3 regions of the Thalassobacillus hwangdonensis genome follow, and region 2 is predicted to be linked to each of the others. Evidence: predicted binding sites of a transcription regulator. Region 2 holds the regulator's gene; each other region holds the start of a gene.

Region 1 (3,281 bases), 560 kb from region 2:
GATCAAGTCCGGCAGGGTCGACCTGAAGCATCTCAAGTGCTTCCTGGGTCGTATCGAACAGAATTCTGTCCATCCCCTTGACCTGTGCCATGTCACGCACCCGCTTTAACAGGCGATTGGCAATCCTCGGGGTTCCTCTTGAACGTCTGGCGATCTCGATCGCTGCATCTCCATCGATACCGATATGAAAAATATCCCCTGTCCGCTGTACAATCGAACACAAATCTTTCGTATCATAAAAATCAAGCCTGCTCAATACACCGAAACGATCCCGTAACGGAGCGGACAAAAGACCCGCTCTGGTCGTTGCTCCGATCAACGTGAATGGTGGCAGGTCGAGACGAACAGATCTCGCACTGGGGCCACTGCCGATTACGATATCGAGACAAAAATCTTCCATAGCCGGATACAACACTTCCTCGACAGAACGAGGAAGACGGTGGATCTCATCGATGAACAGGACATCCCCTGCTTCTAATGATGAAAGGATCGCCGCAAGATCTCCCGCCCGCTCGATCGCAGGGCCGGAAGTTGCACGGAACTGTACCCCCATTTCGTTTGCGATGATCGAGGCTAATGTCGTTTTACCAAGTCCTGGCGGTCCATAAAGGAGGACATGATCAAGCGGCTCGTTTCGCATTTTTGCCGCCTCGATGAAAATCCGCAAGTTCTCTTTCGTTTTCGTTTGACCGATATATTGATTCAGGTTTGCTGGTCTTAAACTGAATTCAATACTTGAATCGTCTTCCTGTAGTTCATTGGAAACCATTCGCTCTTCCATCACTCACAGTCTCCTTCCTAATTTTTCATCATGAGCTGCAGCCCTTTGCGGACATAATCATCCACATTCTCACAGTTTTCCTTATTCAGCTTCGGACGCAGTGCAGTCAATTCACGATCAGAATATCCTAGCGCCTTCATTGCTTCCAGCGCCTCATCGACTGATTTCCGTTTTGCAGAAGAGGATGTCTTATCATCATAGAAAATCGATTGCTCATTCTCTTCATCAGGAAGCCAGACGAGCAGCTTTCCTTTCAAATCCAGAATCATCTGTCGGGCCGTCTTTTTCCCTACACCAGGGAATTTCGTCAGGAACTTCTCATCTTCCTGTTCGATTCCAGTTACGAAATCCGTCACACTGGTCGATGCCAAAATAGCCAACGCCCCTTTTGGACCGATTCCGGAAACATTCAACAGTTTCGCAAACAATGATTTATCTTCTTTCTTTTTGAACCCATACAACGTCTGGGTGTCTTCTCTTACATAATGATATGTATGGACCTGTATTTCTTTATTCATGTATGCCTGAAAAGCATATGGATTTGCGCAAATCACTTCATAGCCTATTCCATTTGTTTCGATTACGACCGATTCATCATCGACGACGGTCAAATTCCCTCTGATATATGCAATCATTGGCTTCGTTTCCCCTCTACCATGTCAAATTCTCCATCTATTGTAACACACAAGCACATGTTCGTATAAGGGCATTTGACTCAGAAATGCCTTGACGCCAAAAGAGCCAAAGGAAGGCGTGCTCCCTTTGGCTGTGTGCATTCAATATTTTTCTTTCTCACCAGAAAATTCAGCATAGGTTTCCATCACGTGCTGGAACTGCTCTTTATCGGTGATTTTGATTCCTTCCTTCAATGCCTTCATCCGCGATGACTCCAGTTTTTCGACAGGTATGGAATAAAAGGATTCGATTACATCTCCATTTGCCGGCTTACCTCTGAAGATGCTCAATTGATTGTTCAAATCGATTCCAAAATATCCATCCTTCTTAACGGAAGGGGAGATGTCAGTGGAGGCTTTTTCGAAAGTGACGAATCCTTCGCCCATCTCTACAAATTGCCAATCACGATATTGAGCCCAGAAATCTTCCATCGACCAGATGGTCTGGACGGTTTCATCCACTTCACTCGTTCCATCGATATAAGTGGTCTTCTCTTTCACTGTCAATTCCATAGGTTCACTAGCAACCGGAGCAGCACGATCGTCTGCATTGACATTGATCAGATCCTGAGGTCTGGTATAGATCAGACAACCGATGACAAGAAGGAAAGTCAATGTATATCTTAAAGGTCTCATAGTTATCACCTCAAATAAAAATAGCTTCCATTTCCAGTTTGCCCAGAAATAGAAGCTATTATTATGAAAGGTGGAAATCAGGACAGTTTCTCAAGCACTTCTTCATTCGCTTCGAAGTTATGATAGATGTCCTGAACATCGTCATCATCTTCCAGCATGTCGATCAGCTTCAGCATCTTAGCTGCCTGCTCTTCATCCAGTTCATTATAGGTCTGAGGAATCATCGTCAATTCAGCCGTCTCAAACGTGTACCCGGCAGCTTCGAGCGCCTGTTTGACCGAAGTGAACTGATCCACTTCTGTATAGATTTCAAAGGTTTCATCGCTGGTTTCCATTTCCTCAGCTCCCGCTTCGATTGCTTCGAGCATCACTTCTTCTTCATCCTGCTCATGCATATCACGATCGATGACGAGATAGCCTTTTCGGTCGAACATATACGATACGCAGCCGTTTTCTCCGAGGTTCCCATCATTCTTATTGAATGCATGGCGCACTTCCGCTGCTGTACGGTTTTTATTATCTGTAAGCACTTTGACCATGACAGCTGCTCCGCCCGGTCCATAGCCTTCATAATAGAACTCTTCATAATTGACGCCGTCCAGATCACCGGTCGCTTTTTTGATGGCACGATCGATGTTATCGTTTGGCATATTGCTCGCTTTAGCCTTATCGATGACCATTCTCAACCCTGGATTCATTTCCGGGTCCCCACCGCCTTGTTTTGCTGCGACAAAGATCTCTCTGGCAAGTTTCATAAACACTTTACCACGCTTGGCGTCCTGCGCATTTTTACGTCTTTGAATATTCTTCCATTTAGAATGACCAGCCATCGGACATTCTCCTCTCCATCAAACAAATGTGATTCCACTTTCACTATATCATAACCATTTGTTTGATTGAAGCAGTGCGGCTAAGGCTGGGTGACAGCTATTCTCCGCCAAAACGGTCGATGAATTCATTGATCTGCTCTTTCACTTTTCCAGGTGCCTGTTCTGCTTTGAGACGAGCATTCAAGTCTTTCATATGATCCCACCGGTTGTTGTTCGTGTATACGTACACTTTTTTTCCGTTGGCCATCTTTTCTACTTTATGTCGGACTTTCTGTGCAACAGAATGATCTCTTTGATCATATGGGTTGATCATCACAGCAACCATGATGCGGTCTTCGGTAGCAATCGCCTGGGTCATCG
Region 2 (3,281 bases):
TGACTTGCAGCTTTCAGAAGTAGCGTATCAGTTCACTGCTGGTATCATCAAGCACGCGACGAATTTCACAGCAGTTACTAACCCGACGGTAAACTCCTACAAACGCCTGGTTCCTGGATACGAAGCACCTTGTTACGTAGCATGGTCAGGTCAAAACCGCAGTCCGCTCATCCGTATCCCGACTTCACGTGGCTTAAGCACACGTATCGAGGTGCGTAGTGTGGATCCTTCTGCCAACCCTTATATGGCGATGGCTGTATTACTTGCTGCTGGTCTTGACGGAGTGGAAAACAAACTTCAGGCGCCTGCACCAGTCGATCGCAACATCTACGTAATGGATAAAGCAGAGCGGGAGAAGAACGGAGTACAGGATCTACCATCCACTTTGTTCAATGCGCTCGAATTGCTGAAGCAGGATCAGATCATGGTCGATGCACTTGGTGAGCACCTGTTCGAACATTTCATCGAAGCGAAGGAAATCGAATGGGATATGTTCCGCACACAGGTTCACCCATGGGAACGTGAACAATACTTGCAGACTTATTAATCGTTTGCCTATACAAGAGGCTGCCGGAATTCCCGGCAGCCTTTTTTATGTTAAAAAAAAAGAACCACACCACTTGTCGGTGCAGTTCTTGATCAGGGACGTGCATTCTGTTTATTGATCAAATCCATCAGATTATTCAATAACTTGTCCAACTCCTGCGACACTACCACGACGTCAGGGTCTTTCGGGTCTTTCATGTAAACATCATACATCTTTTTCCGCATCTTTTCTATTTTATCTTCCAATGCGGTGATCTCTCTCTTTAAGGTTTCCACTACGGATCCCCTCACTTCTGTTATACCATAGGTCGTATTTGGATCTTAATCCTATTATACACCTTCTATCATTTAAACATAAATCTTTGATTCGACAAAATGCGGGGTAGGATAGTAAGCTTCTCATGCATCTCCGGGCTGTTTGTACTGGTTATTTTCATAATTTATGATCTCTTCAAAGATATTAGCTCCGTTGCTGGAAGGCTGAGCATTACTTTGTTGCTGCTGATTCTGCACCATCATAAGTTTCTTGAATTCTCCGACTGTCAAAGGCCTGGCCTCAGGTATCAATTCATAGCCTAATTGCCCATTAGGCTCCAAAGTAGCGGTTTTGATATCTTTCATGTTGGAAATCCCTTGTTGTCGCAAGCGCATCTCCAATTGATCAACAGTAAAACGTAGTTTTTTCAAGTTATCAACATTAAGCTCGCCATTTTCAATTACGATCTTTGATTTTCCGGTGATGAATTTTTCAATAAAGTTGAACCGGACTTGTAAGTACTCCATAAGGATTAATGCCCCAACGAAAATGGAAGCAGCGATAATCGTCCGCCAGACACTGGTTTCAATAATCGGCTGGATGATTATTGATCCTATTGAGATCATGACAACGGTTTGAGCAAGTGTCATTTGAGAAATAGACTTTCTGCCGGCTATCCTAAGTAATAAAATTCCAGCGAATACCATGATGATCGATTGTAGTATGAAATTCATAATTGTCCTCCATATTGCATTTAATAAAAGTTAGTGTATCCAGCTGGGTTAAGAATATAAAACATGTAAAAAGCCCCCTGTCCGTATAGACAGGGGGCTTAGTTAAGATTTAATGAACAGTACGATATAAACCTACTACTTTTCCTAAGATGAATACTTCGTCGAGAATGATTGGATCCATAGTTGAATTCTCGGGCTGAAGTCTGAAATGGTTCTTCTCTTTGAAGAAACGCTTTACAGTGGCTTCCTCATCTTCTGTCATTGCAACGACGATCTCGCCATTCTGTGCAGTAGACTGCTGACGAACGATTACCATGTCACCATCTAGTATTCCAGCTTCAATCATACTCTCACCTTCGACTACGAGAACGAAGGTATTGTCTGATGCATCAGCCATCGTATCAGGTAATGGTACATATTCTTCGATGTTTTCAATTGCGGTGATCGGAGAGCCGGCAGTTACTTTACCAATTACAGGTGCATAAGTGGGTTCCGGTCTCGGAATACTTTGATCTTCTTCGAGGCTGAGTACTTCGATTGCTCTCGGTTTCGTAGGGTCACGTCTAATGAACCCCTTTTTTTCCAAGCGGGAAAGATGTCCATGCACCGTTGAACTAGAGGCGAGACCGACAGCCTGGCCGATTTCCCGAACGGATGGTGGATAACCCTTGGCCAATACTTCTTCTTTAATATATTCCAGAATTTCCTGTTGACGCTTGGATAATTTACTCATAATTGGACACCTCGTACATATGTTTTGTATTAAGGTCATTGTAACATGAACATTTTGCCAATACAAACATTCGTTCGAAAAAATACTTGACAGGAACCTATGTTCGTATTTATACTGAATTCAACAAATGCGAACAAAAGTTCTTATTCGGAGGGATTTCAATGTTTAATAGAATTTCAAAAGTGGACATGACATTCGGAGTACTTTTCGTTTTGAGCCTTACATTCCTATACGTATCCATAGCGATCAGCGGCTAATTCATAGTATGATGGTTTTCCAACGATACAGATAGAGAGGGACCCAACATGAACGTAATCATCTATTGCAGAGTCAGTACGGAAAAAGAAGCGCAGGTTACATCCCTGGAACGGCAGGAAGCAGAACTGACAGCGATGGCTGCTCAAGAAGGGATGGAAATCATACGGATCATTAAAGAAAAGGAAAGTGGCTACGACATCGAGCGGGAAGGTGTATTCGAAATGCTCGATCTTTTTTCAAGCGGGGAAGCGGATGCACTGCTCGTTCAGGATGAAACACGTCTTGGACGAGGAAACACGAAAATCGCGCTGTTCCATCAATTGCAGAAATCAGGCGTGAAAGTGCTGTCTTTGACAGATCAGGGGGAATTACAACTTTCAGAGTCTGATTCCATGGTTCTGCAAATCGTAGGAATTGTTGAAGAATACCAGAGGAAGATACATAACCTTAAGATAAGACGTGGGATGAAAAAAGCGATGGAGCAAGGGTATAATCCTGGAGAGAACCTTTCCAATCAGCATTTGGCACCAGGAAGAGAACGGAAGGCATTTCCGATCGAAGAGGTTGTTCGTTTAAGGAAAAACAACCTGACGTTTGAGGAAGTGGCAGCGACGCTCAGAGGATTGGGTTATGATGTATCCAGGGCAACAGTCCATCGCAGGTACAAGGAATACGCATCACTTGAAAAAGATGCAGACAAAAGTTAAAATAAGTGATAGACAAGGGTCAGGTGACACTTGTCTTTTTATTTACT
Region 3 (3,281 bases), on a different contig from region 2:
GAATGGTTCCATCAACGACCCAGCAAGTGAAGATTCCAAGCAGGCTGTCAATGAAGCATTGGCTTATCAAGGCCATGACCGTGGTTCTCTATTCTTCTGGAACCCGGACAAAGCTTCCAATGCTTACTTGGAAGGTAAAGAAGTGACGACGATCATCGATAATCATGTCTTTGCAAGATAAATAAAAAGCAGGCACTTTTACGAGTGCTTGCTTTTTTTAATTTCTTGAAAAGGGATGGATGACTTTACTCAATAATTTCAGAAGGCTGAAATTCGGACTTGTCAGTGCTTTTTCGACGGCTTCTACTTTTAGCGCTTTTGTCACCAGGTCAATCTGATTGTTGCTCAATTTTTCGAACGAACGACGTAACGTCAGGGAATCATGATACTTTTGCATGATTGGTTTAGTCAGTTCTACATAGTCGCCTTCTCCGCAAATATCCAATGCAGCATAAATACCGGAAAGAATCGAAGTGAACTCCCCGAACCCAAGAAAAGGGGAAATCGAACCGAGGCAGTTTCCGGTGAAAAATGTGTTGCCGATTCGTGGATTCATGGCTTTTCCCACCATATAGTCCGATAAAGAAAATTCGTCTGTAATTGGAAGGTCCTGATTCAGCGTACTTTGTGCTTTTTCATATGCTTTCTGCCACAGGTCCCCTTTATTCTTCCCTTCATTTTCAGGGTATTGCGGATAGACGAGTACAAGACTTGCTTCTGTAGAGGAGTGAGGGAGGAAGTAGACCATCCCCTTCGGTGCAAACGTATGGTCAAACCATGTATGTACATGATTTCTCTCAAATTCTCCTTTTACGATCGCTCCTTTGAACTCTACCAGCATAGCCGCCTTGAACGACTGAATCTGCTCGACATCTTTCGTATCACCTGTGGCAAGGATGACATGGGTGTATTCCTTGGCAATCTTCTCGTATTTGACAGTCTGATTGAAGTGGATTGGTGCTTTCACCTGAGAAGCTAACTGTTGCTCATAGGATTCCGGATGCTTGCCTCTCATATTGATGAAGCCAAGCTTTCCTTCAATCACTGCTGACTCGTTAGCAGAATGGACATGAATTTTTGAAATATTGCTTGTCGGCTTCAAATCAATGCCGTATTCTTTAGATAGAAATTGGACAGAGTCACTGACAGGCGGATGCATGATCGGCGACATGATTTCAGCAAAGATGAATCTGTCTCCGACCATGCCCCGACGTTCAAAAATATCTGCCTGGTATCCATACTTTTCGAGGGTGATGGCACATGAAAGTCCAGCCATCCCAGCTCCGATAATCGCTATATTCATGAGGCATCGCTCCTTTGTAGAAGTCTTTGCTGAAACACTTCTGTCTATGCAATATCCAAAGTTTGGATTGAGAACTTTTTAATTAGGTCGTTTACCTTTTGGGAAGCATCTTGTATAATTAGAACAAACGTTCGATTTGGAGGGAAACGTGGTGGATAAGTACAACAAGGATCGGGGTACAATCAAATGGACCTCATTGATGCTGCCGGAGCATGTTCAAATGGTGAAAAGCCTTTGGAAAGAAGACGAACGGGTGGAAAAAGGTATCCTGGATGAACAAAAAGCTGTGGAAATCGATTTTCTTCTGCAACGGGCGGTGAATGATAATTTGACGATTTCGATCAAGCACCACGATGGTTTCGATTACCGTACTACGCTCGGGAAAGTGGATTCCGTCTGTATGACACAGAAGCGGCTGCATGGGCTTCAAGTGGATTCAAAAGAAGTATTCTCCTTATCGCTACACGATATTGTGGATATCACCATTGTTTGAAATTGAATCTGGGAGCACATTGGTATAAACTGGTTAAAAGCGTATTAAAAAGGGGATGCCAATGGGGAAGTTCATTAAATCAAAGCTCTTCATGATTTTAGTCGTAGTTATCATTGTTGCCGGTGCCGGATATTTCGGTTTTACTATGGTAGCAGAAGTAACAGGTGATGACAGAGAAAATGAAGAAGAAGTGTCAAAAGCAAAGAGCGATTTGACAGCGATTACGGTAGCTTCAGATGATACAGAGGCTTCAGAGGATAGTGGATTCCAACCGGAAAACGTTGGAGTATTCATCGCTGTCGCCCATGATTTCTATAATGATACGACAGGGTATGGCGCTTATGAAACAGGAATGGACTGGGAAAGACAGCAGGAAATAGCGATGCAGTTCACTTCCTATATCGACCGTACTTCCTTTGATTCGGAAACACTCCAAGCAGATATGGAAGATGTATCCGTGTATATGGATGCAATTATAGACGGGTCGAAAGATATCAATAATGTTCTGAAAGCCCATCGCTACTTTCATGATCTGGATATAGCGGTCAATGATTATAATGCTTACGATAAAGTCTGGGGTGTCACGGAAACCCCGGTGAATTGAGACGCGGCTCTTACCTTTGTGTAAGAGCTCTTTTGATAGGGGAGAAAGAATATGAAGAAAACAGCACCAGAAACCGCAGCTTTAATCGTGGAAGAATATTTCCCTGCGTGCAATGTTGCACTGTTGGCAGGTAGTGTCATTCGCGGGGAAGGAACCAAAACGTCGGACTTGGATATCGTCATTTTTGATGAAAATGTCGAACAGTCCTACAGGGAATCATTGGTTTCATATGAATGGCCAGTGGAACTGTTTGTACATAACCTGGAATCTTACCGGCCGTTTTTTGAACAGGATATAGCACGGGCTCGCCCGTCACTTCCGCGAATGGTTGCCGAAGGAAGGATCATCACAGATGATGGCCGGGCAAAAGCGATAAAAGCTGAAGCGGAGGCACTATTGGACAAGGGGCCAAAAGCGTTGACACGTAAAGAAGTGGAAATGAAACGGTACTTCATCACGGATGCCTTGGATGACTTTATCGGTAGTCAAAATCGTGGCGAATCGATTTTTATAGCAAACAAATTGGCGGACTTAGTCCATGAATTTGTCTTACGTACGAATGGGAAATGGATCGGCGATTCCAAATGGGTGGTGCGAGCATTAAAGGAATATGATCCGCTTTTTACTGAAAGGTTTATCGGGGCGTTCGATCAGTTTTACAAACGAGGTGAAAAGGCTGCGATCATCGACTTGGTTGACGATGTACTTGAAGTTTTCGGGGGACGATTATTCGAAGGGTTCAGCTTGGGGAAATGACCCATTTATTCCCAAGGATAAACGATTTACATTGATCAAAACTAACAGGTGTGAATCGATTATCGAGGAGGGTGCGTGTCATGTACCGACGGAATCGTTTATCCAGACTAGGAAGATTGTTACCA

What was found. The regulator LexA, encoded in region 2, represses DNA repair genes until DNA is damaged. The targets are predictions, from matches to a motif close to CGAACATATGTTCG.
Region 1: ruvA (Holliday junction branch migration protein RuvA) is a predicted target of LexA. The motif match lies at 1,467-1,480, and genes of this name have one in related genera.
Region 3: ACFQ2J_RS09305 (YolD-like family protein) is a predicted target of LexA. The motif match lies at 1,424-1,437, and genes of this name have one in related genera.

Annotation. Positions count from the first base shown of each region.
Region 1 covers NZ_JBHTKL010000001.1:1,252,464-1,255,744, forward strand. The annotation lists gene ruvB (Holliday junction branch migration DNA helicase RuvB) at 1-781, opposite strand, end outside; gene ruvA (Holliday junction branch migration protein RuvA) at 799-1,416, opposite strand; gene ACFQ2J_RS06715 (BofC C-terminal domain-containing protein) at 1,558-2,091, opposite strand; gene ACFQ2J_RS06720 (YebC/PmpR family DNA-binding transcriptional regulator) at 2,169-2,921, opposite strand; gene ACFQ2J_RS06725 (YhcN/YlaJ family sporulation lipoprotein) at 3,019-3,281, opposite strand, start outside.
Region 2 covers NZ_JBHTKL010000001.1:688,186-691,466, forward strand. The annotation lists gene glnA (type I glutamate--ammonia ligase) at 1-547, shown strand, start outside; gene ACFQ2J_RS03610 (aspartyl-phosphate phosphatase Spo0E family protein) at 640-822, opposite strand; gene ACFQ2J_RS03615 (DUF421 domain-containing protein) at 946-1,536, opposite strand; gene lexA (transcriptional repressor LexA) at 1,646-2,269, opposite strand; gene ACFQ2J_RS03625 (YneB family resolvase-like protein) at 2,575-3,234, shown strand.
Region 3 covers NZ_JBHTKL010000005.1:21,525-24,805, reverse strand. The annotation lists gene ACFQ2J_RS09315 (cell wall hydrolase) at 1-181, shown strand, start outside; gene ACFQ2J_RS09310 (FAD-dependent oxidoreductase) at 218-1,303, opposite strand; gene ACFQ2J_RS09305 (YolD-like family protein) at 1,455-1,796, shown strand; gene ACFQ2J_RS09300 (hypothetical protein) at 1,858-2,400, shown strand; gene ACFQ2J_RS09295 (nucleotidyltransferase domain-containing protein) at 2,452-3,156, shown strand; gene ACFQ2J_RS09290 (hypothetical protein) at 3,237-3,281, shown strand, end outside.